Regions from separate parts of the Kitasatospora sp. NPDC085879 genome, predicted to be linked through region 1. Evidence: riboswitches for the same ligand, from Rfam matches in the RefSeq annotation. Region 1 holds a riboswitch; each other region holds the start of a gene.
What was found. A riboswitch is a leader RNA that binds a small molecule or an ion and turns the genes downstream of it on or off. The one in region 1 is predicted to bind cobalamin.
Positions count from the first base shown of each region.

Region 1 (10,332 bases):
CAGCGAGGCGGCGAGCGCCTGGCCGGTCTCCCAGGCGAGCCGGCTGGGGATGGCCTTCGGGTCGACGGAGTAGAAGTTGCGGCCGGTCGGCAGCACGTTGACCAGGCCGCGCAGCGGCGAGCCGGACGGCCCCGCCGGGACGAAACCGCCGTTCAGGGCGTGCAGCACGGCGTCCAGCTCGTCGGTGGTCGCGGTGAGCCGCGGCACCACCTGGGTCGCCGCGAACGACAGCACCTCGCGGACCGCGTCCGGGTGGCCGGCGGCGACCTTCTCCACCGCCTCGGGCGCCCAGTCCTCGGCCTCCATCGCCTCGACCAGGGCGCGGGCCTGCGCCTCGGCCGCGTCGGTGGCGCCGAGGGTGAGCGCGGCCTCGTCCAGGCCGAGCGCCTCGCGCAGGCCCGGCAGCGCGCTGACGCCGCCCCAGATCTGCCGGGCGCGCAGGATGGCGAGCACGATGTTGACCCGGTCGGTGCCGGCCGGCGCCTGGCCGAGGACGTGCAGGCCGTCCCGGATCTGGGCGTCCTTCACCTCGCACAGCCAGCCGTCGACGTGCAGCAGGAAGTCGTCGAAGCCGTCGTCCTCGGGCCGCTCGTCGAGGCCGAGGTCGTGGTCGAGCCGGGCGGCCTGGATGAGCGTCCAGATCTGGGCGCGGATCGCGGGCAGCTTGGCCGGGTCCATCGCGGCGATCGTCGAGTACTCGTCGAGCAGCTGCTCCAGGCGCGCGATGTCGCCGTAGCTGTCGGCGCGGGCCATCGGCGGGACGAGGTGGTCGACCAGGGTGGCGTGGGCGCGGCGCTTGGCCTGGGTGCCCTCGCCCGGGTCGTTGACCAGGAAGGGGTAGATCAGCGGCAGGTCGCCCAGGACGGCGTCCGGGCCGCACTCGGCGGAGAGCGCGGCGGTCTTGCCGGGCAGCCACTCCAGGTTGCCGTGCTTGCCGAGGTGGATCACGGCGTGGGCGCCGAAGCCGCCGTCCTCCTGCGCGGCCTGGATCCAGCGGTAGGCGGCCAGGTAGTGGTGGCTCGGCGGCAGGTCCGGGTCGTGGTAGATCGCGACCGGGTTCTCGCCGAAGCCGCGCGGCGGCTGGATGAGGACGAGCAGGTTCCCGGAGCGGATCGCGGCGAGCACGATGTCGCCGTCCGGGTTCTGCGAGCGGTCGACGTAGAGCTCGCCGGGGGCCGGGCCCCAGTGCTCCTCGACCTGCTCGCGCAGCCCCTGCGGCAGCGTCGCGTACCAGCGCCGGTAGTCGGCGGCCGGGATACGGACCGGGTTGCGGGCGAGCTGGTCCTCCGTCAGCCAGTCCTGGTCGTAGCCGCCGGCCGCGATCAGAGCATGAATGAGTTCGTCACCCTCGTGCTTCATTGCTCGCCCGCTCGCCTCCGGGCCCTCCTGACCCGGCACCGACGGTCGTTGCTCCCTCGCTCCTTCGTCGCTCCCTCCCGCCTCCCTTTCGGCACCGGCGGGCCCTTCGGCTCGGGGTGACTCGTGGGAGGTGGAGGCCGTGTCCAGGCCGGGCAGATCGGTGCCCAGGTCCATGCCCTCCGCGCGGAGGCGGTGCAGCAGGCGCATCGCGCTGGCCGGGGTGTCCAGGCCGACCGCGTTGCCGACCCGGGCGTGCTTCGTCGGGTAGGCGGAGAGGACGAGGGCGAGACGGCGCTCCGCGGCCGGGGTGTGGCGCAGCCGGGCGTGCCGGACGGCGATGCCGGCGACCCGGGCCGCGCGCTCGGCGTCGGCGCGGTAGACGGTGAGGCCGTCCTCGTCGAGCTCCTTGAAGGAGAACGGCACGGTGATCAGCCGGCCGTCGAACTCGGGGACGGCGACCTGGGTGGCGGTGTCCAGCGGGGAGAGGCCGTCGTCGCTCGCCTCCCACTGGGCGCGCGACCAGGTCAGGCAGAGCGCCTGCAGGATCGGCCGGTCGAGGGCGGCGAGGGCGCCCGCGTCCCAGGCCTCCTCGTCGCCGCCGGCCTGGGCGTCGGCCGGGCGGGTGCCGCCCGCGGCGAGCACGGTGGTGACGATCGCGTCCGCCGTGCCCAGTTCGGCGAGCAGCTCGGGCTCGGCGCCGCGCAGTGAGGAGCAGTACAGCGGCAGGGCGCGGCCGCCCTGGTCCTCGATCGCGCCGCACAGCGCCTCGACGAAGGCGGTGTTCCCGCTCATGTGGTGGGCCCGGTAGTACAGCACGGCGACCAGCGGGCCGTCCGAGGTGCGGGCCTGACGCTCCAGCGGGCCCCAGGCGGGGGCCGAGGCGGGCGGCGCGAAGCCGTGGCCGGTGAGCAGCACGGTGTCGGAGAGGAACGCGCCGAGCTCGGCGAGGTTGGCCGGGCCGCCGTGCGCCAGGTAGGCGTGGGCCTCGGCGGCGATGCCGGCCGGGACGGTGGAGAGCTCCATCAGCTGGGCGTCCGGGGCCTGCTCGCCCGTCAGCACGACGACCGGGCGGGGGCCGGCGAGCAGCGCGTCCAGGCCGTCCTCCCAGGCGCGGCGGCCGCCCAGCAGGCGGACGACGACCAGGTCGGTGCCCTCGACGAGGGCGGGCAGGTCCTCGGCGGTGAGCCGGGCCGGGTTGCCGAGGCGGTAGCGGACGGGGCCCTGCGAGGCGCGGGCGCTCAGCAGGTCGGTGTCGGAGGTCGACAGCAGCAGGATCATGCGGAGGGCCTCCCGGCCTGGTCGGTGTTCCGGGGCGTGCGGCGGCGCACCGGGGCGCCGGACGGCAGCCCGGTGGGCGGGGCGGAGCGGGGTGCGGGGCACGAGGTGCGGCCGGCCGCCGGGTTCGCCGGAGTCACGGCGACGGCGGGCGGCGGCTCGGCGCGTCCGGGCGGGACGGCGGAGCCGGGCATGCGGCAGCGCACAGGTCGGGCCTTCCTCGGGGTCCGCGCCCCGGGCTGGTGGAGGACGGCGGGAGTTCCTGGCTCCACGGCTGAGCCGTGGTTACAGTGGCGGGACCGCACCGGATTTGCACCGGTTTCCTCCGCTTGCCGTCGCTGGCGTCGGACGATCCGCGCGGACCGTCCGGCAGCATCGTACGGGGTGCCGCCCTGCCGCGGGACAGCATGCGGACTGTGATCCAGGCGACGGGGCGGTCGGTCGGACAATCTGTATGCTCGCCGCCATGCCACCCACACCCGACCCCACCGGGGCGGGCTCCGCCGTGCCCGACCGGGACCGGTCGGACGCCTGCCCGGGGGCCCTTCGCCTGCACACCGCCGCCGACGGCGCGCTGGCCCGGGTCCGCCTGCCCGGCGGGATGCTGACCGGGCGTCAGGCACTGGCGCTGGCCGAGGCCGCGGAGGCGCTGGGTGACGGCGACCTGGAGATCACCTCGCGCGGCAACGTCCAACTGCGGGGCCTCGCTTCGGACTGCGGCGCCGAGCTCGCCGGGCGGCTGCGGGCCTCCGGCCTGCTGCCCTCCGACACCCACGAGCGGGTCCGCAACATCGTCGCCTCGCCCGGCCCCGGCGCGGGCCACGCCGATGTGCAGGCCTGGGCACGGGAGCTGGACGCGAGGCTCTGCGCGAGCCCGTGGGCGGTCGGCCTCTCCGGCAAGTTCCTCTTCGCCCTCGATGACGGCCGCGGCGACGTGGCCGCGCTGAACGCCGATGTGACATTGATCGCAGCGCCGGACGGCACCGCCCTGCTGCGCCTCGGCCGGGCGGCCACCGCGCGGCCCGTCCCGGCCGCGGAGGCCGTGACCGCCGCGCTCGCCGCCGCCCGGGACTTCCTGGACGCGGTGCGCGCCGCCGGCCGCAGCGCCTGGCACCTGCGGGAGGTGTCCGACCTGCTGCCGCCCGGCCCGGTCGGGCTCCCGGAGTTCGCCGGTGCGCCGCCCGCGCTCGGCGCGCTGCCCGGCGGCCTGTCGGTCGGGCTGCGCTTCGGCACGGCCGGTTCCGCCCGGTGGCGGGTGCTGGTCGATGCGGCCGCGGGGGAGCTGCGGCTCACCCCCTGGCGCGGGGTCGTGCTGCCCGGGGCGCCCGCCGACCGGCTCGCCGACCTGGCGGCGGCGGGATTCCGGACCGCGCCGGGTGCCGCCTGGGAACGTGCCACCGCCTGCACCGGCCTGCCCGGCTGCGGATCCTCCCGGGCCGACGTCCGGGCGGACGCCACCCGGGCACTGGAGGCGGCCCCGGCCGCGGGCCTGCCGGTGCACTGGTCGGGCTGCGAACGGCGCTGCGGCCACCCCGCCGGGCGATGGGTGGACGTGCTCGCCACCGGGCAGGGCTACCGGGTGACGCCGGTCGGGACACCGGCACCGTCGGCGGATGTGACGCCGGTGGAAGTGACGACGGAAGAGATGGCCGAGGCGGTCGCCGAGGCCCGGAGGATCACGTGATCGAGTACGAGAAGGACGGCGCCGCCATCTACCGGCAGTCCTTTGCCACCATCCGGGCCGAGGCCGACCTGGCCGCCCTGCCCGCCGACGTCGCCCAGGTCACGGTGCGGATGATCCACGCCTGCGGCATGACCGACCTGGTCGAGGACCTGGTGTACTCGCCCGGCGTGGTCGCCTCGGCCCGCAAGGCGCTGCACGCCGGCGCGCCGATCCTCTGCGACGTCAACATGGTCGCCAGCGGCGTCACCCGAAAGCGGCTGCCCGCCGACAACGAGGTGGTCTGCACCCTCACCGACCCCTCGGTGCCCGACCTCGCCAAGAAGATGGGCAACACCCGCAGCGCCGCCGCCATGGAGCTGTGGCTGCCCCGGCTGGAGGGCGCCGTGGTCGCCGTCGGCAACGCGCCGACCTCGCTGTTCCGGCTGCTGGAGATGATCGAGGCGGGCGCGCCCCGCCCGGCCGCGGTGATCGGCGTGCCGGTCGGCTTCATCGGCGCCGCCGAGTCCAAGCAGGCCCTGGCCGAGCACCCGTCCGGCCTGGAGCACCTGGTGGTGCGCGGCCGGCGCGGCGGCAGCGCGATCGCCGCCGCCGCCATCAACGCGATTGCGAGTGAAGAAGAGTGACCGAGCAGCAGACCGGCCGGCTGTACGGCGTCGGCCTCGGCCCCGGCGACCCCTCGCTGATCACCGTCCGTGCCGCCGAACTCATCGGCAAGGCCGACGTGGTGGCCTACCACAGCGCCCGGCACGGCCGCTCCATCGCCCGCTCGATCGCCGACCGGTACCTGACCGGCGGCCAGATCGAGGAGAAGCTGGTCTACCCGATCACCGTGGAGACCACCGACCACCCGGGCGGCTACCGCGGCGCACTGGACGACTTCTACGAGGAGGCCTCCGCCCGGCTCGCCGCCCACCTGGACGCGGGCCGCGACGTCGTCGTCCTCGCCGAGGGCGACCCGCTGTTCTACGGCTCGTACCAGCACATGCACAAGCGTCTCGCGCACCGCTACCCGACCGAGGTGGTGCCCGGCGTGACCTCCGTCAGCGCCGCCGCGGCCCGGCTCGGCACCGCCCTGGTGGAGGCGGAGGAGACCCTGACGATCATCCCCGGCACCCTGCCGGAGGAGGAACTCACCGCCCGGATCGCCGCCGCCGACTCGGCCGTGATCATGAAGCTCGGCCGGACCTTCCCGGCCGTCCGCCGCGCCCTGGAACGGGCCGGCCGGCTCCACGACGCGCAGTACGTCGAACGGGCCTTCATGGAGGGCGAGCGCACGGTGCCACTGGCCGACGTCGAGGCCGACACCGTCCCGTACTTCTCGGTGGCCGTGCTGCCCAGCAAGGTCGCGCCGCTGGACCTGCCCGAACCGACCGGGCCCGGCGAGGTCGTGGTCGTCGGCACCGGTCCGGCCGGACCGCTCTGGCTCACCCCGGAGGCCCGCGGCGCCCTCGCCGCCGCCACCGACCTGGTCGGCTACACCACCTACCTGGACCGGGTGCCCGTCCGCCCCGGCCAGGTCCGGCACGGCTCCGACAACAAGGTCGAGTCGGTGCGCGCCGAGTTCGCCCTCGACCTGGCCCGCCGCGGCCGCAGGGTCGCGGTCGTCTCCTCCGGCGACCCGGGCGTCTTCGCGATGGCCACCGCCGTCCTGGAGGCCGCGGGCGAGGACCCCTACCGCGAGGTGCCCGTCCGGGTGCTGCCCGGCATGACCGCCGCGCACGCCGCCGCCTCCCGGGCCGGCGCCCCGCTCGGCCACGACTACGCCGTGGTCTCGCTCTCCGACCGGCTCAAGCCGTGGGAGGTCATCGCCCGGCGGCTGCGCTCCGCCGCCGAGGCCGACCTGGTGCTGGCGCTGTACAACCCCGGCTCGAAGTCCCGCACCACCCAGGTCGGGCTGGCCCGCGACCTGATGCTGGAGTACCGCGCCGCCGACACCCCGGTGGTGATGGCCCGCGACGTCGGCGGCCCCACCGAACGGGTCCGCGCCGTCCGGCTCGCCGACCTCGACCCGGCCGAGGTCGACATGCGTACCCTGCTGCTCATCGGCTCCTCCCAGACCCGTCTCGTCCGCCGCGGCAACGACACCGACGTGGTGTGGACCCCCCGCCGCTACCCGGAGGACTGACCGGCGACGGCCACCCCCGGGGGCGCGCGGGGCACCTCCCGCGCGCCCCCGGGTTTCCCGCTACCCGCCCGAGCGTCCGGCCTCGACCTGGTCGTTGATCAGTCCCAACGCCTCGGCGACGGGCACCGGCCCCAGCCGCAGGCCGTCCCGCAGGCGCAGCGACACCAGCCTCTCGGCGGCCTCCGCCGCACCGAGCACCGCCTGGTACGGCACCAGCCGGCCGCCCCGCACCCGGGCCGCGAGGGTGCCCGCCCGCGGGTCGGCGAGTTCGGCCCGCAGGCCCTGCTCGACGGCCTCCCGGACCAGGGCTCCGGCCTGCGGCAGCTGCTCCTCGGAGACGGGCAGCACCAGCAGCTGGACGGGCGCCAGCCAGGCCGGGAACGCCCCTTGGTGCACCTCCAGCAGGTGTGCCACCGCGCGCTCCACACTGCCGATCACCGCCCGGTGCACCATCACCGGCCGGTGCCGGGCGCCGTCCGCCCCGATGTAGCCGAGGTCGAACCGGGCCGGCTGGTGGAAGTCGACCTGGACGGTGGAGAGGGTGGCCTCGCGCCCGGCCCGGTCCACCACCTGGACGTCGATCTTCGGCCCGTAGAAGGCGGCCTCGCCGACCTCCGCCTCGTACGCCACGCCGGCCTCGTCCAGTGCCTCGGCGAGCAGCCGGCCGGCGCGCCGCCACATCTCCGGGTCGGCCACGTACTTGCCGCCCTCGGCGGGCAGCGAGAGCCGGTGCCGGGCCGGTTCGATGCCGAGTGCCCGGTAGGCCCGGTGGATCAGCGCCAGTGCCGACCGTACCTCCTCGGCGACCTGCTCGGGCCGGCAGAAGATGTGCGCGTCGTTCAGCTGGATCGCCCGGACCCTGGTCAGCCCGCCGAGCACGCCCGACAGTTCGGAGCGGAACATGCCGCCGAGCTCCGCCATCCGCAGCGGCAGCTCGTGGTGGCTGCGCGGCCGGGAGCGGAAGATCACCGCGTGGTGCGGGCAGAGGCTGGGCCGCAGCACCACCTCCTCGCCGCCGAGCCGCATCGGCGGGAACATGTCCTCGCCGTAGTGCGCCCAGTGCCCGGAGATCTCGTACAGCTCGCGTTTGCCGAGCACCGGCGAGTGGACGTGCCGGTAGCCGGCCCGCCGCTCCACCTCCCGGACGTACTCCTCCAGGGCGTGCCGCACCGCGGCGCCGTCCGGCAGCCAGTACGGCAGGCCGGCTCCGATCAGCCGGTCGGTGTCGAACAGGTCCAGCTCGCGGCCGAGCCGGCGGTGGTCCTTCGGATCGAGGTGGTCGTGCATCGCGGTCTCCCTCGGGGATGCCGGAGCGGGTGACCGGGCACAGCACGAAGCCCCGGGGCACTCGCCCCGGGGCTTCGGACAGCAGGTGTCAGCGCGCCGGGACTCTCTCCGGCGTCGTGGTCGCGGCAGCGCGCTGGTGCTTCATACGACCGAGGCTAGCGCGTCCGGCCCGTCCGGTGCACTCCTTTTCGGCCCGGGCGGCCGATCCGCCGTCAGGCGGCCTTCGGCAGCGGGAAGGAGACCCGCATGACCGCGTCGAAGGCCGCGTCCGGCAGCAGCCGCTTGGCGATCATCGTGCCGCGGGCCATCGCCCCGATCGCGTACCGGGCCCGCGGCCGGCGGACGGTCGCCGCCCGGACGATCACCTTGGTCGCCGCCTCCGCCGTCACCGCGCCGCTGCGCCGGGTGAAGGCCTTGTTGGCGTACATGTCGGCGAGCGCCGCGGTGAACGACCCGTACGGGCCGGAGCCGTCGGGCATGGTCGCGACCGCGGTGCCGCCGAAGCCGGTGATGGTCGGGCCCGGCTGGACGACGACGACCTCGACGCCGAACGGCGCGACCTCCAGCCGCAGCGAGTCGCTGATCGCCTCCACCGCGTGCTTGGTCGCGTGGTAGAACGCGCCGCCGGGCGGCGAGAACCGGCCGCCCATGGAGGAGATGTTGACGATCCGTCCGCGGCCGGCCCGGCGCATGCCCGGCAGGACCAGCTGCGCCATCCGGACGAGGCCGAAGACATTGGTGTCGAACTGGGTGCGGACGTCGTCCGGCGTGGCCAGCTCGACCGGCTGGTGCAGCCCGTAGGCGGCGTTGTTGACGAGGACGTCGACCTGGCCGTGCAGCTCCTCGACGCGGGCGACGGCGGCCGTCATCGACTGCTCGTCGGTGACGTCCAGGGCGAGCGTCTCGATGCCGAGGTCTGCCAGGTCGGCGAGGGTCTCCGGGCGGCGCGCGGTGGCCACCACCCGGTGGCCGAGCCGGTGCAGGGCGAGGGCGGCCTCGCGGCCCATGCCGGTGGAGCAGCCGGTGATCAGGACGGTCTGCGGGGCGGTCATCGGGGACCTGCCTTTCCGGGGGAGGTGAGGGTGGGGAGTGGGCTTCAGGGGGCCGGGCGGTGCAGCAGCGCCCAGACGGCGTCCTCGGCGGCATCGAGGTCGGCCGGGGCCGTCGCGCCGAGGCCGTCGGCGCGGTGCAGCTTGACCAGCCCGGTGAAGGCGCCGACGGCGAGCGCCACCAGCTGGGCGGCGTCCCCGTCGCGGATCGCGCCGGCCCGCTGGCCGCGCTCGATGAAGTCGGCGGCGATCCGGTCGATCTCGGCGGCCAGCTCCAGGCTCTCCGGGGCGAGGAAGGTGTCGTGCTGCTGGTGCTCCAGGAACACGAACGCGTCGGGGCGGGCGCCCGCGTACCGGGTGAAGCCCCGCCAGAAGCGGCCGAACTCCTCGCGGATGGTGCCGGCCGGGCCGCCCTCGGCCATCGCCGCGGCCAGCTCGTCCAGCAGCGCCCGCTTGGCGTGCTGGAAGGCGGCGTTGCCGAGTGCCTCCTTGCTCGGGAAGTACCGGTAGATGCTGCCCACGCCCACCCCGGCGCGCTGCGCGACGGCGGGCATCTGGGTGCCCTCGTAGGTGCGTTCGGCGAAGAGGGCGATGGCGGCGTCGATGAGCTGTCGGGCGAGGTCGGGCTTGCGCGGGGTCACGGAATGAATATTCATTCCGCAGGGGTGCGGATGTCAAGGCCGACCTAGACTGAAGCCATGCCGCGGCTCAACGACGAGGTCGGCGCGCTGCTGCAGGAGTACGCCGACCTGCTCCTGCTCACCGGCGGCGACGCCTACCGGGCCCGGGCCTACGAGAAGGCCGCCCGGTCCGTCGGCGGCCACCCCGAGGACCTCGCCGGACTCGACGCCAAGGGCCTGCAGGCCATCCCCGGGGTAGGGAAGTCCACCGCCGAGAAGATCGCCGAGTACCTCGGCACCGGCCGGGTCACCGCCGTCGACATCCTGCGCGCCAAGGTGCCGCCAGGGGTCCGCGAGATCATGGCGATCCCCACCGTCGGCCCCAAGAAGGCCGCCCTCGTCCACCGCGAACTCGGCGTCTCCACCGTCGACGAACTCCTCGACGCCGCCCGCACCGGGCGCCTCGACGACCTCCCCGGCCTCGGCGCCCGCACCGCCGAGAACATCGTCCACGGCATCGAGGTGCTCCGGCAGGGCGGCGGCCGCGTCCTGATCTCCACCGCCCTGGCACTCGCCGAGGAGATCGCCGCCGCCGTCCGTGCGGCACCCGGCTGCGAGCGCTGCACCTGGGCCGGCTCGCTGCGCCGGATGCGCGAGACCATCGGCGACGTCGACGTCCTCGCCGCCGCGGCCGACTCCGCGCCGCTCATGGCCGCGCTCACCGGCCACCCGCTCACCGCCGAGGTGCTCGGCAGCGGCACCACCAAGACCTCCGTCCGCACCACCCGCGGCCTGCAGGTCGACCTGCGGGTCGTCCCGGCCGAGGACTGGGGTGCCGCGCTCGTCTACTTCACCGGCTCCAAGGCGCACAACATCAAACTGCGAGCCCGCGCCGTCAAGGCCGGGCTCAAGCTCTCCGAGTACGGCCTCTTC
Region 1 is NZ_JBFBJZ010000009.1:42,421-52,752, reverse strand. It holds gene cobN (cobaltochelatase subunit CobN) at 1-2,637, opposite strand, end outside; cobalamin riboswitch at 2,868-3,016, opposite strand; gene AB0P35_RS09550 (cobalamin biosynthesis protein CobG) at 3,101-4,318, shown strand; gene AB0P35_RS09545 (precorrin-8X methylmutase) at 4,315-4,941, shown strand; gene AB0P35_RS09540 (precorrin-2 C(20)-methyltransferase) at 4,938-6,443, shown strand; gene thrS (threonine--tRNA ligase) at 6,504-7,730, opposite strand; gene AB0P35_RS09530 (SDR family NAD(P)-dependent oxidoreductase) at 7,943-8,782, opposite strand; gene AB0P35_RS09525 (TetR/AcrR family transcriptional regulator) at 8,827-9,420, opposite strand; gene polX (DNA polymerase/3'-5' exonuclease PolX) at 9,478-10,332, shown strand, end outside.

Region 2 (10,332 bases), on a different contig from region 1:
TACTGCGGAGATCCAGAAGATGATCGTCGGTCGCCGGCTGCTGGAGGAGTACAAGCTCGCCGACTGATCCGGCCGATCCCCGACTTTCCGCATGGTCGGGCCAGGGCGTGCGGGCCCGGTCCGACCCCCTGCCGCACCGGTTCGGCCTGGTCAGCCGAGGGGGGCGGTGCGGCAGGCCCGGAGGCGGCCGTAGGGCGCATACCAGCAGGTACGCGCCCTGCGGCCGTCTCCGCACACCGTGGACGTGCCCGCGCCCTCCGGCGCGCCGACACCCCGTCAGGGGCGCCCGGCGTGCGATGAGAGCTGGGTCACGCGCCACGCCCGACCTCTTGGGGAACCACCCCTCCTCGGCTACGGTCGTATACATAGCAGGCATGGCTTGGCTCCATGCCCGGCATATCCACGAACAGGCGGCTTGCCCACCTACCGCCTGGTCCCGATAGCATCCACCGGGACAGCGTCCCCTTGTACCCGATCCCCGCGGTGGCCCCCGTCCAGCGGCCATGATCCCCCGCGACTAAGGTCTTCGATGCCCATCAGCCCGTCCCCTCACACCTCCGTCCCCGGTGGCGACCGGTTCGCCGCACCGACGGCCGGTCGGCGTCCGCGCGTGACGATCGCGCGAGGCGCGACCCCCTGGTTCGTACCGACCCTGGCCACCGCCGCCGTGACGACCGCCCTCACCCGGCGCAACGGCAAGTGGGCCCTGGCGGCCGTCCCGGCCTGCGCCCTCGGTGCGGGCATGCTGTGGTTCTTCCGCGACCCGGAGCGTGAGATCGGCACCGGCAGAGTGATCTCCCCCGCGGACGGCGTGGTGCAGTCGATCGACGCCTGGCCGGACGGCCGGACGCGGGTCGCCATCTTCATGAGCCCGCTCAACGTACACGTCAACCGCGCGCCGCTGCCCGGCACCGTGACGTCCGTGGAGCACGTCGCCGGCGGCTTCGTCCCGGCGTTCAACAAGGACAGCGACCAGAACGAGCGGGTCGTCTGGCACTTCGACACCGAGCTCGGCGACATCGAGATGGTGCAGATCGCGGGGGCCGTGGCCCGCCGCATCGTGCCCTACGTGAACGCCGGCACCAAGGTCGAGCAGGGCGAGAGGATCGGTCTGATCCGTTTCGGCTCCCGCGTCGACACGTACCTGCCGGCCGGCGTCGAGGTTGGCGTCGAGGTCGGCCAGAAGACCACCGCCGGGGTGACGCGCCTTGACCGTGACTGATCCTGAGACTCTCGTCGGCCTCGGAGACGAGGAGGAGACGGAGCTGCGGCGCCGCCGCTGGGCGCGCGACCGCGAGCTGCGGGCGCCCCGTTCGCCCCAGCACCTGTCCACCGCCGACTTCCTGACCCTGGGGAACGCCGTCTGCGGCTTCCTGGCGATCTACTCGATCACCACCGGGGTCCTGATGCCGCACCTCACCGGTGAGACCACCGCGCCGAACCGCAACAGCGCCGCGACCGCGGTCACGCTGCTGCTGATCGGCTCGATGTGCGACCTGTTCGACGGCCTGGTGGCCCGCAAGCTGCGCTCGTCGGCGCTGGGCGCGGAGCTGGACAACCTGGCCGACCTGATCAGCTTCGGTATCGCCCCGGCGTACTTCGTGGCGGTCTGGGGCATCGTGTCCCCGGACAGCAACCAGCAGCTCTCGGCGTTCATCGCGCTGACCGTCCTGCTGGCGGTGGTGCTGCGGCTCGCCCGGTTCTCGGCGGTCAAGATGCGGCCGGGGATCTTCCAGGGCATGCCGTGCCCGATGGGCGCGATGACGGTGATCGCCATCGTGCTCCTCGACCCGCCGTTCGTGCCGGGCCTGCTGATGATCTTCGGTGTGGCCTACCTGATGGTCTCCCGCATCGAGTACCCGAAGCCGCAGGGCCTGCTCGCCACCGCGACGCTCTGCTGGATCGTGGTCTCCATCGGCTGCCTGGCGGCCTGGGCGGCCGGTCTGCCCGGCGGCGACATGCTGATGCACATCGGCGCGGTCGCCCAGATCACGCTCGCCGCGATGGCGCCGCTGCTGGTGATCCGCCGCAAGGTCGGCCAGAAGGTCGGCGACGTGCGCGCCCGCCGCGCGGAGTCCCGCGGCTGCTGAACGCGCTGAACCACACGGAAGGGCCCGTATCCGGATCGGATACGGGCCCTTCCGTCGTGTGCGCGTGCCCCGGGGGGCGGCGCGGGCGGGGCTACTGGCCGGCGCCGCCGTCGTGGACGCTGAAGGCCGAGCGGCGGGCCGCCCTGGCCACCGCCGGGTCCGGGTGGACGCCGGAGACCGCGGTCAGAACCGAGGCCGCCCGCGGGTGCCCCGACTGCCGGGCGCGGTTGAACAGCCGGACGGGCTCGCCCGCCGAGGCGCCCTCGACGTGCGGCACCAGCAGCGCCGTGTCGCCGTGGTCGAGGACGGCCGCGGCGGTGTCCACCCACAGCCAGGCGGCGTCCTCCGCGCCCAGCACGTCGGCCGGGGAGACCGGGCCGTCGTCGGACCGCTCGGCCAGCCACAGCAGCGCGTACGGCCGCAGCTCCTGCTCCTCCACGGCGGCCCGGACGGCCTGCTCGGCGGGACCGCCGGCGACCCGCAGGGCCTCGAAGGCGAGGCCGCGCAGCAGGGCGTCGTCGCCGCGGGCCGCGTCCAGCAGCTCGGCGACCGCGCGGTCGGCCGGGCGGGCGGCGACCCAGGCCCGGTACTCGGCGCGGGCCGGGCCTGGGGTGTAGTCGGCGCAGGCGGCGAGCATCTCCAGGGCGTCCTGCTCGATGTGGCCGGCCGCGGTCTGCGCGACCGTGCAGATCTCCTCCAGCTTCGCCCGGACCGCCCAGTGCCCCAGTGAGGACAGCTCGGCGGCCTCGTCGCGGCGCTCCAGGGCGCCGACGGCGGCCAGGCCGTCCAGCATCCAGTCGAGCACCGCGGCGACGTCGGAGGCCGAGGTGGGGGTGTCGACCTGCGGCGCCCGGCAGGTGCCGCGGACGGCGGACATCGCGGAGGCCGCGTGCGGCACCGGGGAGGGGCCGAGCGCGCCGGTGCCGGCGCCGTGCCGGCGCTCGTCCAGGCCTCGGCGCAGCAGCTCCAGGAGCTCGCTGTCGGCGACCGGCCCGTCCACCAGGTGCAGGAAGGACAGCAGGTGCGGCGCCTGGTCGACGGCCTGGCCGGCCAGCATGGCGAAGACGCCGCGCAGGGCGGCGGGCGGGACGGGCGCGAGCAGCGTCCAGGCGTCGAACAGCGCCGACCAGCCGCGGATCACCGCCTCGTCGTCGTGCTCCCAGGCGTTCAGCCGCCAGCCGGGGCCGGCTCCGCCGTCGCGCAGCTCGACCAGGCCGACCAGCAGGGCCTGGCCCCAGGCCTTGGCGGCGGCGCCGACGGTCATGGCGAGGGCACGCCCGGCGGCCCGGGCGTCGTCGGGCAGCAGCTCGCCACGCTTGTCGACCTCGCCGAGCTCGCCGGCCCAGCGGGCGATCCGCACGGCGTCGGCAAGCATCCGGCGGGCGTGCGGGGCCAGCTCTGCGGGTGCGGGGAAGCCGTCCGGCAGCGGCACCCGGCCGCGGCCCGGCTTGGGCGCGGGGGTACGGCGGCGGACTGGCCCACCCGGAGGCGTGCTCTCGGGTCGGCGGGCCGCTCCTGGCAGACGGGTCACCGTCGCTCCGGTGCGGATCGCGGGCTGGAGCGGGGCATCACGGTCGCGCGGGTTCCGAGACGTCACGCCGAGCAGTCTTCCCCGTGTACCGGCCTTCTGTCACATCGAGTTCTACGCGCGATCGTAGGTCCGGTCCGTGGACAGGGGATGAGATCGGGCAACAGGCACCAAACCGGGTCGCCCGGAGCCGAAACATGGCATGAGCACGACGTTCGTCTCCGGTCGGTGCGGCCGCCCGCGGGGCTCACAGCAGCGGGGTGAGCCAGCGGCGCAGCGCCTCGCCGTAGCGGTCGGGATCGGCGTTCCACAGGGCCGCGTGCGCCCCGTCCGGGACGGGCTGCAGGCTCACCAGGTCCTCGCGCCGCGCGGCGAGGCGCTCGGCGGCCTCGAAGGGGGCCACCGCGTCCACGGGGCTGTGCAGCAGCAGCGCGGGCACCTGCAGGTCGGTGCCGGCGGCCAGCCGGGCGAAGCCGGCCAGGTCGACCTTGGTGCGGCCCTCGGCGGCCAGCGCGCCGAGCTCGGCGAGCGGGCCGGGCACCCCGGCCCGGGCCGCCTCCCGGCGGACCGTCGCGGGCCAGTCCAGCACCGGCGAGTCCAGCACCAGGCCGGCCACCGAGTCCCGCCAGGCCGAGCGGGTCGCGGTGTGCAGCGCCATCGTGGCGCCGAGCGACCAGCCGAAGAGCACGATCTTGCCGGCGCCGTTCGTCTGGGCCAGCCGGACGGCGGCGTCGACGTCCCGCCACTCCGTCTCGCCGAAGTGGCCCAGGCCGTCCGGGGACGGCGGGGCGCCCTCGTCGCCGCGGTACGTGACCACCAGGACGGGCATCCGCAGCGCGTGCAGCAGCGGCAGCACCGGCAGGGCCTGCTGCCGGTCGGCGCCGGGGCCGTGCACCACGATCGCCCAGAGCCCGCGGATGCCCGGCACGTACCAGGCCGGCATCGGCCCGAGTTCGCCCTCGACCTCGGCCGCGGTGAAGTCCAGGCCGAGTGCGGAGGCCGGGTCGCCGAGGTACACCCGGGCGGTCACCCGGACCTCCGTCCCGGTGCGCAGCGAGCCCGCGCCCGTGGCGAGCAGCCGGCGGGTGACGCTCTGCGGACCGGTGTCCAGCACGTCGCCCACCACGGCGTGGCCGCCGTCCGCCCACTCCAGGGCGTAGCGGCCGGGACGCTCGGTCTCCACGCTGCGGGTGAGGGTGACGCGGTCCGCGCCGAGCTCCTGCACCCGGATGCCGGGGCCGCCCGTGGTGCCGGCCCCGGCGAAGCCGGGGCGGACGGCCCGTTCGGACACCCGGCGGCCGATCAGCAGCGCCGCGGCGCCCGTCCCGACAACGGCGGCCCCGACGATCGCGGCGGTTCCCCAACGCATGGCGCTCCCGGTGTGGCGGCACGGACACGGCGATCCCAGTCCACGCCCCCGCCGGGGGACGGGCCACCCGAACGGGTCCGTCCGGGCGGCGGCTCAGACCGGGACGTCGGTGGCCCGGCGGGCCAGCAGCTCCCAGAACCGCTCCGCGAGCGGCCGGGCCGGCGGCCGCGCGGTGTCCGGCACCGTCGAACCCCAGTGCCCCGGCACCAGGTACTCGTCCTGCAGCTCGGCCAGCACCTCGCCCAGTACGGCGTGCGGGACCGGCACCACCCGGGCGACCGCCCGCAGCTGCGCCTGCCAGCGGCCGTCCACCACCTGGCGCAGCAGCCGGTCGAGCGCGTCCTGGCGTCCGGTCACCCGCACCATCACCCGCAGCGGCAGCCCGAGCACGTGGGCCAGCGCCAGGCCCTGCTCGCCGTCCGCGTCCCAGCGGCCGGTCTCCTCGGCCCGCGCGTACGTCGCCGCGCCCACCCCGATCCGGTGGGCGGCCTGCTCCCGGTTGAGCTCCCGGGCGAGCCGGAAGTCCCGCAGGGTGGCCGGCGCGATCCCCATCAGCTGTGCGGGCGGACACCACAGCGCGCGGGACAGGGCGATGAACTCCTCCTCCGAGGGCAGCATCTCGCCGGCCTCCCAGGCCACCACGTGGGAGGGCAGCAGCCGGACGCCGTGCGCGGCCATGCCCTCGGCGACCTGGTCCGGGGTCAGGCCGAGCCCGGCGCGGTGCGCCCGGGCGGCCCGCGGGGAGAACGGCACCGGCAGCGGGGTGGACGGTCTTCGTCGCATGCCACAAGAACGTACGGGCGGCCCGGTGCGCCGCCCCACACGCCGAACGCACGAAGCGGACCCCACCGGCCGCCGCGGGCGCTGGAGGATCGTACGGGGCGCGGACGGCCGGGCCGCGACGGTGTGTGACCAACCACTCCACACGCTTTGTTGACTGGCGGTCGGAGGGCGTGATGGGATCTCCGGGCCATACGGAGGCATGCAGAGGAAGCCGGTGCGAGTCCGGCGCGGTCCCGCCACTGTCACCGGGGAGCACGCTCGACCTGCATGGTCACGGCGGTCCGCCACAGGGCCGTTGGAAGGCCCGAGCGAGCGCCGGACCCGGAAGCCAGGAGACTCTCGCCGCCGGTTCGTCGATCCAGGGCGCGGACCCTGAGTGAGGACACGCACGCCATGCAGGCTGCCCAGCGGTCACCGCTGCGCCCCACCCAGGGAGCCGGGCCGTGGGCCGCCTGACCCCCGCCCCCTACCTGTTGGGCGCCGTGGCCGGCTACCTCGCCGACACCGCCCTCGCCGACCCCCGCCGCGGCCACCCGGTGGCCCTGTTCGGCAGCGCGGCCGGACGCCTGGAACGCCGCCTCTGGAGCGACCACCGGGGCGCCGGCACCGCCTTCACCGCGCTGAGCGTCGGCGCGGTCGCGGCCGGCGCGGCACTCGCCGACCACGCGCTGCGCCGCCGGCCCGCCGCGCGGGCCGCCCTCGCGGCGGCCGCCGCCTGGACGGTGCTCGGCGGCACCTCGCTGACCCGCGAGGCCCGGACGATCGGGCGCTCCCTGGAGGCCGGCGACCTGACCGCCGCCCGCGAGCGGCTCCCCCACCTGTGCGGGCGCGATCCCAGCACCCTGGACGAGCAGCAGATCGCCCGCGCGGTGGTCGAGTCCGTCGCCGAGAACACCGCCGACGCGGTGGTCAACGCGCTGACCTGGGGCGCGCTCGCCGGCACGCCCGGGCTGCTGGCCTTCCGGGCCGTCAACACCCTGGACGCGATGGTCGGCCACCGCTCGCCCCGGCACCTGCGCTTCGGCTGGGCCTCCGCCCGCCTCGACGACGTGGCCGGCTGGCCGGGCGCCCGGCTCACCGCACTGCTGACCGTCGCCGCGGCGGAGCACCCGCGGGCCGCCTGGAAGGTGTGGCGGCGCGACGGGTCGTCACACCCCAGCCCCAACGCCGGACAGGCCGAGTCCGCCTTCGCCGGCGGGCTCGGCGTACGCCTCGGCGGCACCCTGCAGTACGGCGAGAGGGTGGAGCACCGGCCCGTCCTCGGCGCCGAACTCCGGCCGGTGGCCGTCCCGGACATCGAACGCGCCTGCCGCCTCTCCCGCCGCGTGGGGGTGCTGGCGCTGGCGGTGACGACGGCCGCCCATGCCCTCGGACGCACCGCACTCGGCCGCGCCACCTCCATCACCCGTTCGCAAGGGAGTGTCACGTGACGAAGGCTCTGCTGGTGGCAGGGACGACCTCAGATGCGGGGAAGAGCGTGGTCACGGCGGGGATCTGCCGGTGGCTGGCGCGGCAGGGGGTCCGGGTGGCGCCGTTCAAGGCGCAGAACATGTCGCTGAACTCCTTCGTGACCGCGGACGGCGCCGAGATCGGCCGGGCCCAGGCGATGCAGGCGCAGGCCGCCCGGGTCGAGCCGGAGGCGGCGATGAACCCGGTGCTCCTGAAGCCGGGCGCGGACGGCCGCAGCCAGGTGGTGCTGCTCGGGAAGCCGGTCGCCGAGGTCGGGGCGCTGGACTACCGCGAGCGCAAGCCCGTCCTGCTGGAGCGGGCGCTGGAGTGCCTGGCGGACCTGCGCAGCCGTTACGAGGTGGTGGTCTGCGAGGGCGCCGGCTCCCCCGCCGAGATCAATCTGCGGGACCGGGACATCGCCAACATGGGTCTGGCCACGGCGGCGAACCTGCCGGTGGTGGTGGTCGGCGACATCGACCGCGGCGGGGTGTTCGCGGCGATGTACGGCACGCTGGCGCTGCTGTCCGCGCAGGACCAGGCGCTGGTGGCGGGCTGGTTCGTCAACAAGTTCCGTGGGGACGCCCGGCTGCTGGCGCCCGGGCTGGAGATGCTGCGGGAGCTGACGGGCCGTCCGGTGCTGGGGACGCTGCCGATGCTGTCCGGCCTGTGGCTGGACGCCGAGGACTCGCTGGACCTGTCCACGGCCGTGGAGAACCGCCCGACCGCCGCGCCGCACGGCTCCGAGGTGCTGCGGGTGGCGGTGGTGCGGCTGCCTCGGCTGTCGAACTTCACCGATGTGGACGCGCTGGCCCAGGAACCGGGCGTGCTGGTGCGCTGGGCGACCCGGCCGGAGGAGCTGGCCGACGCCGACCTGGTGGTGCTGCCCGGCACCCGGGCGACCGTCGCCGACCTGGCCTGGCTGCGCGAGCGGGGACTGGACGGCGCGCTGCGGGCCCGCGCCGCGGCCGGGCTGCCCGTCCTCGGCGTGTGCGGCGGCTACCAGATGCTGTCGCGGGAGATCGTCGACGCGGTGGAGTCGAAGGCCGGCGCCGTCGAGGGCCTCGGGCTGCTGCCGACCCGGGTGGAGTTCGGGGTGGCGAAGGTGCTGGGCCGGCCGGTCGGCGAGGCGTACGGGGAGTGGGTCGAGGGGTACGAGATCCACCACGGCGTGGTGGCCGTCGAGGGCGGGACGCCCTTCCTCGACGGCTGCCGGGTCGGCGCGGTGTGGGGGACGACCTGGCACGGCGCGCTGGAGAACGACGGTTTCCGGCGGGCGCTGCTGCGCGAGGTGGCGGCGGCGGCCGGGCGGGCGTTCGTGCCGGCGCCGGACACCTCGTTCGCCGCGGCCCGCGAGGAGCGGCTGGACCGGCTGGGCGACCTGATCGAGGAACATGCGGACACCGACGCACTGTGGAAGCTGATCGACGGCGGGGCACCGCAGGGGCTGCCGTTCGTGCCGCCGGGTGCACCGTGAGCAAGGGAGAGCAGATGAGTGACGCCCGTTATCCGTTCACCGCGATCGTCGGCATGGCCGACCTGCGGCTCGGACTGCTGTTGAACGCGGTCTCGCCGGCCGTCGGCGGTGTGCTGGTGCGCGGCGAGAAGGGCACCGCCAAGTCGACCATGGTGCGCGCGCTGGCGGGGCTGCTGCCGTCGATCGGCACGGTCGCCGACTGCCGGTTCGCCTGCGACCCGGCGGGGCCGGACCCGCAGTGCCCGGACGGCGCCCACGCCGGCGCCGCGGCGCTGGAGCGGCCCGCGCACCTGGTGGAGCTGCCGGTCGGTGTCTCCGAGGACCGGATCGTCGGCTCGCTGGACCTGGAGCGGGCCCTCGCCGAGGGCGTCAAGGCGTACGAGCCGGGTCTGCTGGCGAAGGCGCACCGCGGCGTGCTGTACATCGACGAGGTGAACCTGCTGCAGGACCACCTGGTCGACCTGCTGCTGGACGCGGCGGCGATGGGCCGGTCGTACGTGGAGCGGGAGGGCGTGTCGGTGCGTCACGCGGCGCGCTTCCTGCTGGTCGGCACGATGAACCCGGAGGAGGGCGAGCTGCGGCCGCAGCTGCTCGACCGGTTCGGCCTGACGGTGGAGATCGCGGCGACCCGGGACCCGCAGGAGCGGGCCGAGGTGGTGCGCCGGCGGCTCGCGTACGACGCCGACCCGGCCGGTTTCGCGGCCCGGTTCGCCGCGGAGGAGCAGGGGCTCGCCGAGCGGATCACCGCGGCCCGGGAGCTGCTGCCGAAGGTGGAGCTCACGGATGCGGCGCTGCGTCAGATCACCGCGGTCTGCGCGGCGTTCGAGGTGGACGGTCTGCGCGCGGACATCGTGATGGCCCGCACCGCCGTCGCCCTGGCCGCCTGGGCCGGCCGCACCGAGGTGCTGGAGGAGGACGTCCGCAAGGCCGCGCAGCTGGCGCTGCCGCACCGGCGCCGCCGCAACCCCTTCGACGCGCCGGGCCTGGACGAGGAGCAGCTCGACCGCACGCTGGAGGAGCACGCCGCGCCCGAGGACGACGGCCCGGACGACGGCGGCCCGCAGGACGACGGCAGCGGCCCCGACGGCGGCGGCCCGGACGGCGGCGGGGCTCCGGCGCCCACGGACGGGCCGGACGGCTCGGCGGCCGCCGAGCCGGAGCAGGCGCCCGAGCAGGCCCCGCCGCAGCCCCGGCAGGCTCCCGGCGCCGGCCGGGAGACCGCCCCGGTGGCAAGTGCCGACCCGTACCGGACCCGGCTGTTCAGGGTGCCCGGCACCGGCCGGGGTGCGATGGGGCGGCGCTCGGCCGCGGAGACCGACGGCGGGCACACCGTACGGGCGCGCCGCCCGCAGGGCCGCCTGGCCCGGCTGCACCTGACGGCCACCATGCAGGCCGCCGCACCGCACCAGGCGGCCCGCGGACGGTCCGGGCGGGCGCTGGTGCTGGCCAAGGACGACCTGCGGGAGCAGGTGCGCCGGGGCCGGGAGTCCAACCTGGTGCTGTTCGTGGTGGACGCCTCCGGCTCGATGGCGGCCCGGCAGCGGATGGGCGCGGTCAAGGGCGCGGTGCTGTCGCTGCTGATGGACGCCTACCAGCGGCGGGACAAGATCGGCATGATCACCTTCCGCGGCACCGGCGC
Region 2 is NZ_JBFBJZ010000033.1:15,242-25,573, reverse strand. It holds gene AB0P35_RS24200 (acyl-CoA dehydrogenase family protein) at 1-67, shown strand, start outside; gene AB0P35_RS24195 (phosphatidylserine decarboxylase) at 530-1,222, shown strand; gene AB0P35_RS24190 (CDP-alcohol phosphatidyltransferase family protein) at 1,266-2,090, shown strand; gene AB0P35_RS24185 (hypothetical protein) at 2,182-3,687, opposite strand; gene AB0P35_RS24180 (alpha/beta fold hydrolase) at 3,866-4,987, opposite strand; gene AB0P35_RS24175 (XRE family transcriptional regulator) at 5,081-5,770, opposite strand; cobalamin riboswitch at 5,936-6,130, shown strand; gene AB0P35_RS24170 (cobalamin biosynthesis protein) at 6,223-7,200, shown strand; gene AB0P35_RS24165 (cobyric acid synthase) at 7,197-8,693, shown strand; gene AB0P35_RS24160 (putative cobaltochelatase) at 8,708-10,332, shown strand, end outside.
Region 2: linked by a shared signal. The riboswitch ahead of AB0P35_RS24170 (cobalamin biosynthesis protein) and the one ahead of cobN (cobaltochelatase subunit CobN) in region 1 are both predicted to bind cobalamin.

Region 3 (10,332 bases), on a different contig from region 1:
CCCGCGCCGTAGGAGGGGCAGAGCGCGGTGATCGGGCAGGCACCGCAGGCCGGCTTCTGGGAGTGGCAGACGCGGCGGCCGTGGAAGACGACGCGGTGCGAGAGCATCGTCCACTCGGACTTGGGGAAGATCGCGGCGACCGCGGCCTCGACCTTCTCCGGGTCCTCCTCCTGCGTCCAGCCGAAGCGGCGGACGAGTCGGCCGAAGTGGGTGTCGACGGTGATGCCGGGGACGCCGAAGGCGTTGCCGAGGACGACGTTGGCGGTCTTGCGGCCGACGCCGGGCAGGGTGACGAGGTCCTCCAGGCGGCCGGGGACCTCGCCGCCGAAGTTGTCCCGCAGGGCCGCGGAGAGGCCGAGCAGGGACTTGGCCTTGTTCCGGAAGAAGCCGGTCGGCCGGATGATCTCCTCCAGCTCCTCCGGCACCGCCACCGCCATGTCCTCCGGTGTCGGGTACTTGGCGAAGAGCGCCGGCGTGGTCTGGTTCACCCGAAGGTCGGTGGTCTGCGCCGACAGCACGGTGGCCACCAGCAGTTGGAACGGGTTGTCGAAGTCCAGCTCCGGGTGGGCGTAGGGGTAGACCTCCGCCAGTGCCCGGTTGATCCTCCGCGCCTGCCGCACCGTCGCCAGGTGCGTCTTCGGGAACGCTGCCTTCTTGAGCCCCGGCCCGCCCCGGGCCGCCGCGCCGCCACTCTTCGCCATGCTCATCAGACTACGGCTCACGCCGACGCGGGTCGCCCGGCTCGGCGAACTGCGGCGGTGGAAGTGCGGCGATGGAAGTGCGGGGGTGGCGGTGCGGCACGGGTCAGTGGTGCGCGGGTCGGTGGTGCGGTGGCGGCGCTCGTCGTCAGCACTGCCAGAGGAAGGCCGCGTGATCGCAGGGCTCGCAGGCGAAGGCGTACGCGCTGCCGCCGCCCCCGAAGTTCATCGCGGTGACGGGGTCGGGGCCCTCCTCGAGTTGGGCGGCGAAGGGCATCGGGCGGGCGCAGCCGGGGCATTCCGGCGTCTCGTCGTACTGCAGCCAGCCGGGTTCGCCGCCGAGTTGCCCGAGCGGTCGCCCGGGGGTGGGCCGGAGGCGGGCGCGGGCGTAGCCGGTACCGGGCGCCGGCTGGTGGGAGACGGCGCGGACGGCGCCGAGCAGTCGGGGGTCGTCGTCCTCGTCGGCGTGCTCGTCGAGGTCCGGCAGCGGCAGTGGCCGGGCGCCCTCGGCGGGCAGCAGGAGGGCCCGGTTGCCGCCTGCGCGCGGGCTCCATTCCTGGCAGCCGCCGGGGTTGTTCCGGCACATGAACAGGGCGAGCAGGCCCCGCCCGTCCGAGGCGCCGGTGCCGGCGTGCCGGCCGAGGTCGTCCAGCAGGATCTGGGCGAGGAACTGCATCGGGCCTTCGCAGGTCGCGCAGTGCGGCCAGGCCGTCCCGGCGGGCGCGAGGGGTGTCCCGCCGGTGCGGGTGAGCAGGGCGTCCGGTGCCACCGGGCCGGCGTCGGTCATCAGGATCGTCACGGCACGGCACCTTAGGGCCGGGCACCGACGCCGGGGACCGCCGGGCCGGACGGGTCGGCGGGATGTCAGAGCGGTCGGCCGCAGCCGAGGTTCCAACGGCCGGAGCGGCCGGAGAGGTGGGTGGCGGTGAGCGGGCGGACGTCGAGCCGCCAGAAGGCGGCGGGCGGGGCGCCGAGGGCGTGCACGGCGGCGGCGCGGACGGTGTCAGGTTCGACGACGGCGGTCACCGCCGGCGTGTCCTCGGGGAGGGCGGTCAGCCAGTCGGCGACCCGGTCCAGCAGGGCCCGGAGGGGTTCGCCGCCGTGCGGGGCGGCGGTGGAGTCGGCGAGCCAGCGGGCGAGTGCCTCGGGTTCGGCGGCGGCGACCTCGTCGAGGGTGCGGCCCCGCCAGCGGCCGGCGTCGCAGCCGGCCAGCGCGGGTTCGTCGACGGGCGCCGGCAGGCCGAGGGCCTCGGCGGTCTGCCGGCACCGGGGGGACGGGGAGACCAGGACGCGTCCGGCCGGCCGGAGGGTGCCGGCGGCGGCCTCGGCGGCGCGCAGGCCGTGGGCGTCGAGCGGGCCGCCGTCGTCGAAGCGGGCCTGCCGTGCGGCCTCGCTCATGGCCGCTGAGATCAATGTCACGCGCACTGCGGGTCCTCCCCCAACTCCATTGCCGGGCACGCGAGTCACCGCCGGCGGTCGGTCCTGTCGGGGCGTCCCCGGGCACCGGGGTGGTGAATGCGCCGTCCGCACGCCCTTGGCGGGCCCTGCGGCTGACGGTACCTTCTTGGCGATGTACGACGGCACGACGGAAGCCCGGTGAGACTCCGGCACGGTCGCGCCACTGTGTGCCGACGGTTCGCTCCTCGACGGGGCGGGCCGACGGTGAGTCAGACCCACTGCCGTCGTGTGTGCACCATCTAGCGGGACGCGAGTTCCCGAGGAGGTTCTGCCATGGCCCAGTCCGCCGCACCCGCGGTCGTCTCCCCCGTCGGCCAGTCCGCGCCGCTCTCCGTCAAGGCGATCCTGCCGTGGGCGGTGTTCTTCGGCATCCTGATGATGACCCTCATCTACTTCGTCGGCGCCGAACAGGGCGCCGTCTCCCTGATCTCCGGCGAGAACGTGCACGAGTGGGTGCACGACGGTCGTCACCTGCTCGGCTTCCCCTGCCACTGATGGGACGGGAACCGTGAACAACTCCACACCTGTCAGATCCCTGCTCGTCCGCGGCATGCTGGGCGGGCTGGGCGCAGCCGTGCCCGCCCTGCTGGTCGCCTACCTGCTCGGCGAGCCGCGGGTCGACGCCGCGATCGCCTTCGAGGAGTCCCAGCCCCACTCGCACGAGGGGGGCGTGGAACTGGTCAGCCGGTCGATGCAGTCCACGGCCGGTCTGGCGACCGGCATCCTGGTGTACGGCATCGCGCTGGGCGGCATCATCGCCCTGGCGTACTGCTTCGCGCTGGGACGGATCGGCCGGTTCGGTCCGCGGGCGACGGCGATGCTGGTCTCCGGCACCGGCCTGGTCGCGCTGTACGTCGTCCCCTTCCTCAAGTACCCGGCCAACCCGCCGGCGGTGGGCAATCCGGACACCATCGGGCAGCGCACCACGCTGTACTTCCTGATGATGCTGCTGGGGCTGCTGCTGACGCTGGCGGCGCTGGTCCTGGGGCGGCGGCTGGCGCCGCGGCTGGGCAACTGGAACGCCACGGTGGTGGCGGCCGCCGCCTTCGCGGTGGCGGTGGGGCTGGCGTACGCCTTCCTGCCGTCCTTCAACGAGGTGCCGGCGGACTTCTCGGCGACGCTGCTGTGGCAGTTCCGCCTGGCGACGCTGGCCGTGCAGGCCACCCTGTGGCTGGGCTTCGGCCTGCTCTTCGGCCACCTGGCGGAGCGTCTGCTGAACCCGAGGCCCGCTGCGGCGGCCGCGCCCGGCGCGGTGGCTTCGGCGGCCTGACGAGCAACCAAGGGGCGCGGGGAGCTGCGCGGTCCGGTAGTGGGTGACCGTACGGACTGCGCAGTTCCCCGCGCCCCTGTTCGCTCTGCCCGGGCCTTACGCGCCGAGGTGACGGCGGAGGAAGCGGAGGGCGGCCGCGTGGTCGTCCGGGCCGCCGGCCTCGTGGCCGTTGTAGCGCCAGACGTCGATCTCCTTCGGTCCGGCGTAGGCGTTGTGGGCGGCGAACACGGTGGACGGCGGGACGACCTGGTCCATGAGCGCGGCGGAGAAGCGGGCCGGGGCGGTGGCGCGGGCGGCGAAGTGGACGCCGTCCATGTAGGAGAGCGTGCGGTGCACCTGCTCGTCCCGGCCGCGGTGAGTCGCCAGGTAGTCGGCGATCTCGCGGAACGGGTGGGCGTCGGTGACGACCACGGCCCGCGGGAAGTCGCAGAGGAAGGGCACGTGGGCGACGACCGCGGCGAGGTCGGGGACGAGTCCGGCCGCGGCGAGGGCGGTGCCGCCGCCCTGGCTGTCGCCCATGACGGCGACGCGGTCCGGGTCGACCGCGGGCAGGGTGCGGACGGCGTCCACGGCGCGGACTGCGTCGGTGAACAGCCGCCGGTAGTAGTAGCCGTGCGGGTCCTCGATGCCGCGGGTCATCACTCCGGGGACCTGCGGCCCGGCGGGCCCTGAGTCGGGGGTGTCGCCGCGGCTCCAGACCGAGCCCTGGCCGCGGGTGTCCATCTGCAGGTGGGCGAAGCCGGCGGAGGCCCAGACGAGGTTCTCCAGGACGTGGCCCCGGCCGCCGCCGTAGCCGACGTACTGGACGACGGCGGGCAGCGGGCCGTCCGCGCCGCGGGGCAGCCGCAGCCAGGCCCGGACGGGTTCGCCCGCGTAGCCGGGGAAGGTCACGTCGAAGGTGTCGACGGTGGTGAGGCCGGTCGGCACGGGGACGGCGGTGGTCCCGGCGCCCGCGGCCCGGGCCTCGTCGAGAGTCCTGCGCCAGAAGGCGTCGAAGTCGGCGGGCTCGGTCTGGGTGCTGCGGTACGAGCGGAGTGCGTCCTCGGGCAGGTCGGTGTACAACGTCGACTCCTTCGGCCTGTGGTGCGTTCGGTCGTGGTCCACCTGCCCCGGCCTCGGCCGCCGCACTCCGGGGAAGCGGGTCCCGGGGTGCATGGGGCCGGGGCAGGTGGGGTCCGGGGGGCGGCTACCGCACGTCGAAGACGGGGTGCAGCCGGCGGGTGTGGTCGACCGTGCGGACGGGGCCGGTGAGCTCGACCGCGGCAGTGAGCCTCGGGTCGGTGCTGGAAGCGGCGAGGCGGAGCTCCAGGGCGCCGGGTTCGACGATCCGGCGGCCGCCGCGGCCGGTGAAGGAGGCCAGGTCGGCGGGGACGGTGACGGTGATCCGGCGCTCCTCGCCGGCGGCGAGCGGCAGCCGCAGGTAGCCGATCAGCCGCTGGACGGGCTGCACCACGGAGGCGACCGGGTCGTGCAGGTAGAGCTGGACGACCTCGGTGCCGGGCCGTTCGCCGCTGTTGCGCACGGTGAGGGCGAGCCGGAACTCGCCGGCGGTGTCCGTCCGGCCGGTCTCGACGGTGAGGTCGGACCAGTCGAAGGAGGTGTAGGTGAGGCCGTGGCCGAAGCCGTACGCCGGGGTCGGGTCGGTGCTGGAGACGTCGGTCGGTCCGGCGAGCCGGGCGGCGAGGTAGGAGGAGGGCTGGACGCCGGGGCGACGGGGCACGCTGACGGGCAGTCGGCCGGACGGCTCGACCCGGCCGCTCAGCACGCCGGCGAGTGCTCCGGTGCCCTCCTCGCCGGGGAAGAACGTCTGGACGACCGCGGCGGCCTCGGTGACGGCGCGGCCGAGCGCGTACGGCCGGCCGGCGAGCAGCGCGACCACGACGGGGGTGCCGGTGTCGAGCAGGGTGTCGAGCAGCTGCTGCTGGACGCCGGGGAGTTCCAGCGACTCGGCGTCGCAGCCCTCGCCGCTGGTGCCGCGGCCGAACAGCCCGGCGCGGTCGCCGAGGGCGAGCACGACCACGTCGGCCTCGCGGGCGGCGGCGACGGCCGCGGCGAAGCCGGAGGTGTCGGCGGTGTCGATGCCGGCGCCGGGCAGCACGGTGAGCGCGCTGTCGGGGAACTCGGCAGCCAGCGCCTCGCGCAGGGTGGGCAGCCGCAGGCCGACCGGGGTGTCGGGGTGCTGGCGGCCGACGTGCACCGGGAAGGCGTAGCAGCCGAGGACGGCGGTGGCCTCGTCGGCGGTGGGGCCGATCAGGGCGATCCGGGCGGGCCGGGCCAGTGGCAGGGTGCCGTCGTTGCGGAGCAGGACGACGGAGCGCTCGGCGATCTCGCGGGCGAGGGCGCGGTTCTCGGCCGGGTCGAGGTCGACGCTGCCGCGCAGGGCGGCGGGGACGGTGAGGTCGGCGCCGGCGAGGACCGCCGGGACGGGCGTCCAGTCGGGGTCGAGCAGGCCGAGTTCGGCCTTCTGGACGAGGACGCGGCGCAGGGCGCGGTCGATCAGGTGCTCGGGGACGCGGCCGGCGGCGACCGCCTCGACGAGCGGTTCGCCGAAGGTCTTCACGGTGGGCAGTTCGACGTCGACGCCGGCTTCGAGGGCCGCGCCGGCGGCCTCGTCCCAGCTGCCGGCGACGCCGTGCAGGGTGCGCAGGAAGCCGATGCCGAAGTAGTCGGCGACCACGGTGCCGGTGAATCCCCAGGTGTCGCGGAGGAGTTCGGTGAGCAGGCGCTCGTCGGCGGCGGAAGGCACGCCGTCGGTGTCGGTGTAGGCGTGCATCACGGAGCGGGCGCCGCCCTCGCGGACGGCCATCTCGAAGGGCGGCAGGATGACGTCGGCGCGCTCACGGGCGCCCATGCCGACCGGGGCGAGGTTGCGGCCCGCGCGGGAGGCGGAGTAGCCGGCGAAGTGCTTGAGGGTGGCGACGATCCCGGCGGACTCCAGGCCCTGCACGTAGGCGGTACCGACGGTGCCGACCAGGTACGGGTCCTCGCCGATGGTCTCCTCGACCCGGCCCCAGCGGGCGTCGCGGACGACGTCCAGGACGGGGGCGAGACCCTGGTGGACGCCGACCGAGCGCATGTCGCGGCCGATCGCGGCGGCCATGCGGCGGATCAGTGCGGGGTCGAAGGCGGCGCCCCAGGCGAGCGGCACGGGGTAGGCGGTGGCCTTCCAGGCGGCGAAGCCGGCCAGGCACTCCTCGTGGGCGACGGCGGGGATGCCGAAGCGGTTGGCCGCGGCGATCCGCCGCTGGGTGCGCATCAGCGAGAGCGCGCCGGTGGCCGGGTCGACGGGGGCGGTGCCGAACGGCCGGGTGAGCTGGCCGAGTCCGTGCGGCAGCAGGGTGTCGAGGGCGGGCGGCTCGTCCATCTCGTGCTGGTAGGGGGCGACCTCGCCGCCCTCGTCGGAGGCGCCGACCCAGACGCCGAACAGCTGGGCGATCTTCTCCCGGAGGGTCATGGCGGCGATCAGGGCGTCGGCCCGCCCGCCCGGCTCCAGGGCGGTGTCCTGCCAGGCGGGGACGGCGGAGGCGGTCTCTACGGCCAGGTTCATGTGTCGGTCACTTTCCTCCGACGCCCATGAGCCCCTGGACGAGGGCGCGGCGGGCGAACAGGTAGACGAGCAGGATCGGGATCATGGACAGCACGACGGCGGCCAGCAGCCCGGGGACGTTGATGCCGTACTGGGTCTGGAAGTCGTAGAGGCCGAGGGTGATCACCTTGGTCTCGTCGGACTGGGTCAGCACCAGCGGGAAGAGGAAGCCGTTCCAGGCCTGGAGGGCGGAGAAGACGGTGATGGTGGAGAGCCCGCCCTTGGAGAGCGGCAGCACGAGCTGGAGGAAGACCCGCCAGGGTGCGGCGCCGTCCATCGCCATCGCCTCGTAGAGCTCGGGCGTGATGTCGCGCATCACGCCGGTGAGGACGAGGGTGCAGACCGGCAGCGAGAAGGCCGCGGTCGGCAGGATCACACCGATCAGGTTGTCGTACAGTCCGGCCTTGCTGATGACGTAGAACATCGGCACGATCACGGCCTGGGCGGGGATCGCGAGGCCGAGCAGGAACAGCCGGAACGCGAGGTTCGTCGTCCGGCCGCGGCTGCGCACGATCGCGTACGACAGCGGCGGGACGACCAGCAGCACGATGGCGACCACGCTCACCGTGACGATGACGGTGTTGAGGAAGTACTGGCCGAAGCCGCCGTCCAGGTCGTCCAGGTAGTTCTGCAGGGTCAGGTGGGTCGGCAGGCCGAGCGGGCCGTTCGCCGCGTAGTCGGCGCGGCTCTGCAGGGTGGCGGCGAGCAGGGTGTACAGCGGCAGGCCGACGACGAACAGCCAGACCAGCGAGCCGAATCCGGCCAGGACGTTGGGGCGTCGTCTCATCACAGGCCCTCCGTGGTGCTGCGCATCCGGTCGTAGCCGGAGAGCCGGACGACGACGAGCGAGATGACGGTGGCCACCAGGACGAGCAGCAGGGCGACCGCCGATCCGGTGCCGAAGTCGAAGCCCTTGAAGGCCTTTTGGTACATGTAGTAGGCGCTGATGGTGGTGTCGGTGCCGGGCCCGCCCTGGGTGAGGATGAGCACCGTGTCGAACGTGGTGAGGCCGCCGACCACCATGAGGATCACCGAGGTGATGATCGCGTTGCGCAGTTGCGGCAGCGTGATGTGGAAGAACTGCCGTACCGTGCCGGCCCCGTCGATCGCGGCGGCCTGGTAGAGCACCTGCGGGACGGCGCGGGCGGCGCCCTGGTAGATGAGCGTGTGGAACGGGGTGAACTGCCAGGCGCCGACGAGCACCAGCACGCCGATCGCGCCGGTCTGCGTACCGAACAGGTTGCCGTCGCCGAACAGCCACTCGGCCTCGGCCGGGATGCCGAAGTTCGGGTCGAGCAGGGCCCGCCACAGCACCGAGACGGCGGTGGCGGAGAGCAGCAGCGGCACGAAGTAGATCGCCGACAGCACGGCCCGGTTGCGCTGGTTCCCGGCCGCCCAGACCCCGAGCAGGATGCTGATCGGGGTCTGGACGGCCACGCCGAGCAGGGTGAGCAGCAGGCTCAGCCACAGGCTCTTGACCATCACGGGGTCGTCGAACAGCCGGCTCCAGTTGTCCAGTCCGGCGAACTCCGGTGAGCCGAGGCCGTTCCAGCGGGTGAAGGAGAGGACGGCGACCAGGACGAGCGGGACGATCGCGAAGAGGACGAAGAAGACCGTGGCGGGCAGGGCCCAGGCGAAGCCGGGGCGGGTCACCGCGGTGCCCGCCCGGCTCGCCGGCCGCCGCTGTGTCACGGCCCCGGTGGCAAGAGTTGTGGTCATGGTGCGACCTGTCTGGTGTCAGGAGGACGGCAGGGCCTGCATGGCCTTGACGAAGCCGTTCTCGTCGATCTGGCCGTTGAAGAACTGCTGGACGGCCTGGTGGATGGGCGTGATCGCGGCCGGCGGGTACGCCTGGTCCCACGACAGCTGGAACGACGGCGCGGCCTTCACCAGGTCGAACTGGAAGGTGGAGTAGGCGGGGTTGGCCGCGCCGCTGAGGAACTTGGGGGTGTTGGTGGTGGTCGGCAGGTTGCCGATCGCCATCTGCCCCTGCACGAACTCGTCGGAGTACTGGAGCTTGAGGAACTCCGCGACGGCCTCCGGGTGCTTGGTCTTCTTCAGCACGGAGTAGAAGTTGTTGGTGTTGCCGACCACGTTCTTCGGGTCGCCCTTGCCGCCGGCGACGGTCGGGAAGGAGCCGTAGCCGAGGCTGGCCTTGGTGAAGTCCGGGTTGGCGTCCTGCTGGGTGGAGTACTCCCAGGAGCCCATCAGCTCGAAGGCCGCCTTGCCGCGGGCGAGCAGGGCCGGGGAGCCGCCGTCGGTGAACTTCACCGAGTCGAAGTTGGTGCCGAACGCGCCGGCGTCGATCAGCTGCTTGATCATGCCGAGCGCCTTGCGGCTGTCCTCGCTCGCCCAGGCCGCCTTGTCGCCGCCGAGCGCCTTCTGGAACAGCTCGGGGCCGGCCACCCGGTCGTAGAGGTACTCGAACCACATCAGGGTCGGCCACTGGTCGCCGCCGCCGAGGGCGATCGGGGTGACGCCCTTGGCCTTGAGCGTCTGCACCGTGGCGAGCAGTTCGTCGAAGGTCTTGGGCGCGGCCACGCCGGCGTCGGCGAGGACCTTGGTGTTGCTGAAGAGCAGCACCGGCTGGGTGCCGCGCATCGGGACGCCGTAGGCCTTGCCGTCGACCACGGCGGTGTCGAAGACGGACGGCAGGAAGTTGGCCTTGAGACCCGGGTCCTTGGCGATCATGTCGTCGAGCGGCATCAGCAGGCCGGCGTCGACGAAGGGCTTGATGCTGCCGCCGCCCCAGTTGAAGAAGACGTCCGGGGCCTGCTTGGTGTTGATGATCGTCTGCAGCTTCTGCTGGTAGTCCGCGCCCGGAATGGTGTCCAGGACGGCCTTGACCTTCGACGTCTTGTTGAAGGTGTCGACGATCTGCTTCTCGACCTTGTTGGTGGCGTCCCCGTAGACCAGGACGTGGATCTCACCCGAGCCGCTGTCCCCGGAGGAGCCGGAGCCGCTGCCGCAGGCGGTCAGGGTCATCCCCAGAACCACGGCCGCGCTGCCGGCGGCCAGTGCACGGGAGAGCCGAGCGTGTCTTCTCATCGCGGTGCCTTTCGAAATCTTTCGGCATCATTACCGAAATTCTTGGCGCGCTGCGACGCTAGAACCGCGCTCCGAGGGGGGTCAACCCCCGGTCGCACAGTTACCAGAACGTGACCTGGACACGTGCCCTATGCTGCACGCCATGCGAGAAGAGGAGGAGAGCGGTCGCGTCACCCTCGCCCAGGTGGCCGAGGAGGCCGGCGTCTCCGTGTCCACGGTTTCGAAAGTTCTCAACGGGAGGCAGGACGTCTCCCGGCCGACCCGCCTCAAGG
Region 3 is NZ_JBFBJZ010000018.1:81,428-91,759, reverse strand. It holds gene nth (endonuclease III) at 1-701, opposite strand, end outside; gene AB0P35_RS16425 (DUF1963 domain-containing protein) at 847-1,497, opposite strand; gene AB0P35_RS16420 (histidine phosphatase family protein) at 1,563-2,096, opposite strand; cobalamin riboswitch at 2,236-2,397, shown strand; gene AB0P35_RS16415 (CbtB-domain containing protein) at 2,430-2,651, shown strand; gene AB0P35_RS16410 (CbtA family protein) at 2,665-3,426, shown strand; gene AB0P35_RS16405 (acetylxylan esterase) at 3,523-4,488, opposite strand; gene AB0P35_RS16400 (glycoside hydrolase family 3 N-terminal domain-containing protein) at 4,613-6,973, opposite strand; gene AB0P35_RS16395 (carbohydrate ABC transporter permease) at 6,981-7,799, opposite strand; gene AB0P35_RS16390 (sugar ABC transporter permease) at 7,799-8,731, opposite strand; gene AB0P35_RS16385 (extracellular solute-binding protein) at 8,750-10,060, opposite strand; gene AB0P35_RS16380 (LacI family DNA-binding transcriptional regulator) at 10,191-10,332, shown strand, end outside.
Region 3: linked by a shared signal. The riboswitch ahead of AB0P35_RS16415 (CbtB-domain containing protein) and the one ahead of cobN (cobaltochelatase subunit CobN) in region 1 are both predicted to bind cobalamin.